Regions from separate parts of the Streptomyces sp. UG1 genome, predicted to be linked through region 2. Evidence: riboswitches for the same ligand, from Rfam matches in the RefSeq annotation. Region 2 holds a riboswitch; the other holds the start of a gene.
The links. Region 2 has a riboswitch for S-adenosylmethionine ahead of thrC (threonine synthase). Riboswitches for the same ligand answer to the same signal wherever they lie in the genome.
Positions count from the first base shown of each region.

Region 1: linked by a shared signal. The riboswitch ahead of ACP4J3_RS39895 (aminotransferase class V-fold PLP-dependent enzyme) and the one ahead of thrC (threonine synthase) in region 2 are both predicted to bind S-adenosylmethionine.

Region 1 is NZ_JBNGGG010000046.1:6,557-9,958, reverse strand. Features, by position in the region: gene ACP4J3_RS39895 (aminotransferase class V-fold PLP-dependent enzyme) at 1-1,312, opposite strand, end outside; SAM riboswitch class IV at 1,419-1,535, opposite strand; gene trpD (anthranilate phosphoribosyltransferase) at 1,609-2,673, opposite strand; gene ACP4J3_RS39885 (cytochrome b) at 2,914-3,402, opposite strand, start outside.
Region 2 is NZ_JBNGGG010000049.1:73,919-77,320, reverse strand. Features, by position in the region: gene ACP4J3_RS41680 (ubiquitin-like small modifier protein 1) at 211-486, opposite strand; gene thrC (threonine synthase) at 662-1,951, opposite strand; SAM riboswitch class I at 1,970-2,139, opposite strand; gene ACP4J3_RS41670 (glucosyl-3-phosphoglycerate synthase) at 2,271-3,215, shown strand; gene ACP4J3_RS41665 (alpha,alpha-trehalose-phosphate synthase (UDP-forming)) at 3,333-3,402, shown strand, end outside.

The DNA of each region.
Region 1 (3,402 bases), on a different contig from region 2:
CGCCGTCCGTCACCAGCTCCCGCACGGCGTTCACGAACCGCTCGACGTGCTCGTCCGGCGTACCGGCCCCGAAGCTCACCCGGATCGCGTTGAGGGACTTCTCGCCCGGCGCCGCCTCCGGGGCACCGCACTCGCCCTGGGTCTGCGGGTCGCTGCCCAGCAGCGTGCGGACCAGCGGGTGGGCGCAGAACAGCCCGTCGCGCACCCCGATGCCGTACTCGGCGGAGAGGGCGGCGGCGAAGTGGGAGCTGTTCCAGCCGTCGACGACGAAGGAGATGACGCCGACGCGGGGGGCGTCGTCGCCGAAGAGGGACAGGACGCGGACCTCGGGGACGTCGGCGAGGCCTTCGCGCACCTTCCGGACCAGGTGCTGCTCACGGGCGACGAGCGTGTCGAAGCCCGCCTCCGTCAGGGCCTTGCAGGCGGAGGCGATGGAGTAGGCGCCGATGACGTTGGGCGACCCGGCCTCGTGCCGCGCGGCGCTGTCGTGCCACTCGACGTCCACTCCCCCGTCCTCGCGCCGCGAGACCTTGCGGCTGGCGCCGCCGCCCGCGAGGTACGGCTCGGCAGCGCGCAGCCAGTCGGCGCGCCCGGCGAGGACGCCGGAGCCGAAGGGGGCGTACAGCTTGTGGCCGGAGAAGGCGACCCAGTCGACGTCGAGGTCACGGACGCTCACCGGGTGGTGCGGGGCCAACTGGGCGGCGTCGAGCACGATGCGGGCGCCGTGCGCATGGGCGGCGGCCGCGAGTTCCCGTACGGGCCACAGCTCGCCGGTGACGTTCGAGGCGCCGGTGACGCAGACCAGGGCCGGGCCGTGGGGGGCGCGGTCGGCGAGGGCGCGCTCCAGGGTCTCGACCGCCTGGCGGGGGGTGCGGGGCGCGTCGAGGTAGGTGACCTGCGCGTTCCGCCACGGCAGCAGGGAGGCGTGGTGCTCGGTCTCGAAGACGAAGACCTGGCAGTCGGCCGGGAGGGCGGCGGCGAGGAGGCCCAGCGAGTCGGTGGTGGACCGGGTGAAGACGAGCTGGTCGTCGGCCCGGCAGTCCAGGAACTCGGCGACGGTCCCGCGGGCGTTCTCGAACAGGTCGGTGGAGAGCTGAGAGAGGTAGCCGGCACCGCGGTGGACACTGCCGTAGTACGGCGCGTAGGCGGCCACGTCGTCCCAGACGCGCTGGAGGGCGGGGGCGCTGGCGGCGTAGTCGAGCGCGGCGTAGGTGACCTCGCCGCCGGTGACGAGCGGGACGGTGACATCACTGCCCAGAACGGGCAGCGGGGCGCAAATGCTCTGGACGGAGGCAGCGGTGGAGACGGACATGGCGGACTCCCGTGAGAGGAAGGAAGAAAAGTGCAGGGTGAAGGTGGGTGTGCGGAGGCGGGGCTCGGCGGCCCTATCGCATTCGATTGCTCACGGAAGACTCCTCGTCACGCGCTTGCCGTAGACCTCGCTGCCTACGGCCTGGTCTTCACCCGGGGCACCCCGCCACGGACGGAGGGTTGCCGGACAGTCGGCCGGGGCCGTGTGACTGTCACTCATGACCTGTTCGAGAACGTACGCGAAGTGTTCGTGGTCCCGCAACTCATGTCCGCATCACGGGACCACGTGCGCGTCGGCTACGCGTTGCTGGCGGCCACCCACCGATCCAGCGTCCGCTTCGCCGCGCCGGAGTCGATGGCCTGCGCCGCCTTCGCCATCCCGGCCCGGATCTGCTCGGCGAGCGGGGCGTCGGTCGGGTTCAGCGCCACCAGTGCGGCGGCCGAGTTGAGCAGTACGGCGTCCCGTACGGGTCCCGTCTCCCCGTTCAGCAGGCGCAGCGCCACGTCGGCGTTGTAGGACGCGTCGGCGCCGCGCAGCGCCTCCACCGGCACCAGCTCGATGCCGACGTCGCGCGGGTCGAAGGTCTCCTCGGTCACCTTGCCGTCGCGTACGACCCACACCCGGGAGGTGGCCGTGGTGGTGAGCTCGTCGAGGCCGTCGTCGCCGCGGAACACCAGAGAGGAGTTGCCGCGCTCGGCGAAGACGCCCGCGACGATCGGCGCCATGCGCGGGTCCGCCACGCCGACCGCCTGCGCCCTGACCTTGGCCGGGTTGGTCAGCGGACCGAGCACGTTGAAGGTGGTGCGGATGCCCAACTGGCCTCGCGCGGCGGCCACATGGCGCAGCGCCGGATGGAACTTCACCGCGAAGCAGAAGGTGATGCCGGCCTCCTCGGCGACCTCGGCCACCCGTCCGACCGGCAGTTCCAGATTGACGCCGAGCTTCTCCAGCACGTCGGAGGCGCCCGACGCCGAGGACGCCGCCCGGTTGCCGTGCTTGACGACCTTCGCGCCGGTGCCGGCGATGACGATGGCCGACATGGTGGAGATGTTGACGGTCTTCGCACCGTCGCCGCCCGTGCCGACGATGTCCACGGTGGGCCCGGGCACCTCGATCACGTTCGCGTGCTCGTACATCGTCCGCACGAGCCCGGTGATCTCCTGCACCGTCTCGCCCTTGGCCCGCAGTGCCACCACGAACCCGGCGATCTGCGCGTCCGTCGCCTCACCGCGCATGATCAGGTCCATCGCCCACGCGGTGTCGTCGGCGGACAGGTCCCGGCCGTCCAGCAGACCGTTCAGCAGCAGGGGCCAGGAACGGCCCGCCGCGGTGTCGCCTCCAGCGGGGGTCACAGCGCTCATAAGCCGCTCCAGGGTCAGGCGTCCCGCACTACGGGACGCGAGTCTCAACGAGGTCCACCCTATCCAGCCCCGGGGCACGGAGAAGGGCCCCGTCCGAAGACCGGACGGAGCCCGCACCTCACCCCGTTCAGAGAGCCATCCCTCGAATCCCACCGACCCGACAGAAAGCTCCGCGCACGGCCGAGGGCCCCGTCCGTACAACCGGACGGGGCCCTCAACCGTGGCGTAGACAGCGCGGCGTCAGTGGTGGCCGTGGCCGCTCGTGATCTCCTTGTACTCCTCGACCGTCGGCTTGGCGATCTGGCCGTCCTCGCCGTAGTAGGACCTGCTGAGCTTGGCGCGCAGCTTCTCGGAGCCCTTCACCTTGCGCTCGACGCCGTTCTCGTCGACCGTCGGGCCGATCTCGGCCGGCTGGTACTGCTCGTGCGCGGTGAGCGTGTACAGCGCGTCCTGGCTGAGCGGCTCGTGGACCTCGATGAACTCACCGTGCGGCAGGCGCTTGATGATGCCCGACTCGCGGCCGTGCAGCACCTTGTCCTTGTCCCGGCGCTGCAGGCCGAGGCAGACCCGCTTGGTGATGATGAACGCGAGGACCGGTCCGACGAAGAAGCCGATCCGGACGAACCAGGTGACGGCGTTGATCGACAGGTGGAAGTGGGTGGCCCACAGGTCGTTGCCACCGCCGACCAGGCCGATCATGTACACCGTGATCCAGGCGACGCCGAAGGC
Region 2 (3,402 bases):
AAAAAACCCGCACACTTTGGCTACTTCTTGTCGGACGTGCGGCAGAAATCAAGGGCCACCGACCCGGAGATCGGCGGTGCGTTCCCCAACTGTACCTCGCTCAACCACACAGAATTGCCCCCTCCGCTTCTCTCACGGAGGAGGCAATTCTGTGAACTCTCGGTGACCGAAGTTACCGGCGGTAATGATCGGTCATTCGGTCAGCCGCGGTCAGCCGCCGGCGACGGCCGGAATGATGGAGACACCCGCACCGTCCGGCGTGGCCGTCTCCAGCCCCTGCTCGAACCGCACGTCGTCGTCGTTGACGTACACATTCACGAACCGCCGCAGCTTGCCCTGGTCGTCGAGGACCCGGGCGGCGATCCCGGTGTGGTTCTTCTCCAGGTCGGCGATGACGTCGGCGAGAGTGGCACCCTCGGCGGCGACCTCGGCCCGGCCGCCCGTGTAGGTGCGCAGGATGGTGGGGATGCGAACGGTCACGCTCATGCGATTTGACCTCCGGTGACGATAAGACTACTTTGCGTTTCGGCCGCCGGGCTGGCGGTTTCGGCCTGTGGAGCTGGTGCAAGACCTCGGCTTGGGTTCGTCCCGGGGGCAGTCGGCAGTGAAGCAGGAAGCCCAGTGGGTGACCACTGGACTCCTCGGGACTCCGAGGAGGAGGTCAAGCGAGGCCAGCCTCTCGGAACGACTCAAGGTTGGGACGGATGGTCGCGGTGAGCCCTGTACCGGCCACCGCGTCCAGCGTCTTGAGACCGTCGCCCGTGTTGAGGACGACGGTGGTCTTGGCGGGGTCGAGGACGCCGTTCTCGATGAGCTTCTTCGTCACGCCCACCGTCACGCCGCCCGCCGTCTCGGCGAAGACGCCCTCGGTCCGCGACAGCAGCTTGATCGCGTCGACGACCTGCTCGTCCGTCACGTCCTCCACGAACCCGCCGGTGCGGCGCGCGATGTCGAGGACGTACGGGCCGTCGGCGGGGTTGCCGATCGCGAGGGACTTGGCGATGGTGTTCGGCTTCTGCGGGCGGACCACGTCGTGGCCGGCCTTGAACGCCGTCGACACCGGCGAGCAGCCCTCGGCCTGCGCACCGAAGATCTTGTACGGCTTGTCCTCGACGAGCCCGAGCTTGATCAGCTCCTGCAGACCCTTGTCGATCTTCGTGAGCTGCGAGCCGGACGCGATCGGGACGACGAGCTGGTCCGGGAGCCGCCAGCCGAGCTGCTCGCAGATCTCGTACGCCAGGGTCTTGGAGCCCTCGGCGTAGTACGGCCGCAGATTGACGTTGACGAAGCCCCAGCCCTCACCGGCCGGGTCGCCGATCAGCTCGGAGCAGAAGCGGTTCACATCGTCGTAGTTGCCCTCGATGCCGACGAGCTCGCCGCCGTAGATCGCGGCCATGACGACCTTGCCCTGCTCCAGGTCGTGCGGGATGAACACACAGGACCGGAAGCCCGCACGGGCCGCGGCGGCGCCCACCGCACCGGCCAGGTTGCCGGTGGAGGAGCAGGAGAGCGTGGTGAAGCCGAAGGCGCGGGCGGCCTCCAGGGCCTGGGCGACCACCCGGTCCTTGAAGGAGTGCGTCGGGTTGCCGGAGTCGTCCTTGACGTACAGGCCGCCGGTCACGCCCAGCTCACGGGCGAGGTTGTCGGCCTTGACGAGCTTGGTCCAGCCGGGGTTGAGGTTCGGCTTGTCGGCGACGTCGGCCGGGACGGGCAGCAGCGGCGCGTAGCGCCAGATGTTCGCGGGACCCGCCTCGATCCGCTTACGCAGCTCCTCGGTGTCGTAGGCCGAGAAGTCGTACGCGATCTCCAGCGGGCCGAAACACTCCTCGCAGGCGAAGACCGGTCCGAGGGGTACCCGGTGACCGCACTCGCGGCAGGACAGTGCCGCGGCGGGACCGAGGTCGACGGTCTTGACGGAGTCGGTGGTGCTTGCAGCAGTCTGCACAGCCATGTGAGGCGAGGCCCTTTCTCCTCATCTTCCTCACGACGCATCTCGCCGTGAGACGGATTTGGCACCTTCCCTAGCCGGGAGCCTCGCGAAGACGATCAACGGTGACGATCGACGCTGATCTACGAGAACCGACTGGAGGGTTGCCGGGGCTTCATCGGGCCGTTTCCCTCTGCCCCTCTGGATGAGCTGTATGCGGTTGTAATCGGCGGACGACCCCGGACATGCGATGGTCACCCGCGTTGTTCAAGACTGTAACCGAACGCCAGGACAGTTGAGAGAGCCGTCCGTAACGCGAGACAACAGTGAGGAGCCACCGAACGTGCTGGAAGAAGCCGAGCGCTGGCTGCGCACCCGCTCCTGGTCCGCCGTCGACCGCCCGCTCCACCAGATCCTGGCAGCGAAGCAGCGTACGGGCCAGTCGGTCTCCGTGGTGCTGCCCGCGCTCAACGAGGAGGAGACGGTCGGCGACATCGTCGCGATCATCCGTCATGACCTCATGCAGCAGGTCCCCCTGGTGGACGAGATTGTCGTCGTCGACTCGGGTTCCACCGACCGCACCTCCGAGGTGGCCGCCGCGGCGGGCGCGAGCGTGGTGCACCGGGACGAGATCCTTCCGCGCATCCCGGCCGTGCCCGGCAAGGGCGAGGTGCTGTGGCGCTCCCTGCTGGTGACGAGTGGGGACATCGTCTGCTTCATCGACGCCGACCTGAAGGAGTTCTCCTCCGACTTCGTCTCCGGCATCGTGGGCCCGCTGCTCACCAACCCCGAGGTCGATCTGGTCAAGGGCATGTACGACCGCCCGCTCGGCGGGGCCGCCGGCCAGGGCGGCCGGGTCACCGAGCTGATGGCGCGCCCGCTGCTGAACATGCACTGGCCGCAGCTGGCCGGCTTCGTGCAGCCGCTGGGCGGCGAGTACGCGGCACGCAGGTCGCTGCTCGAACAGCTCCCGTTCCCCGTCGGATACGGCGTCGAGCTGGGCATGCTGATCGACGCCCTGCATCTGGTGGGCCTGGACGCGCTGGCCCAGGTCGACGTGGGGGTGCGCAAGCACCGGCACCAGGACGGGCAGGCGCTCGGCCGGATGTCGGCGGCGATCTACCGCACGGCACAGCTCAGGCTGGCCCGCGGGCATCTGATCCGGCCCTCCCTCACCCAGTTCGAGCGGGGCGAGGACGGCTTCGAGCCGCGCACCTACTCCATGGACATGGAGGAGCGGCCGCCGATGGTGGAGATCGCCGAGTACGCGACGCGGAAGGTCGCCTGAACGCCGGAAACCGGCCGTATACAGGGTGTGGACAGGGCGTGGGCCGCGCATGGAAGAGCCCGCCACTGAGCGGAGCCGTACGTTTGAGCGGTTCCGGGCCGGGCTAGGTTGAGGCGTATGGCTGCCACGCAGGATGCTCAGGATGCGCAGGGCGCTGCCAGGGTGCTGGTCGCGTCGAACCGCGGCC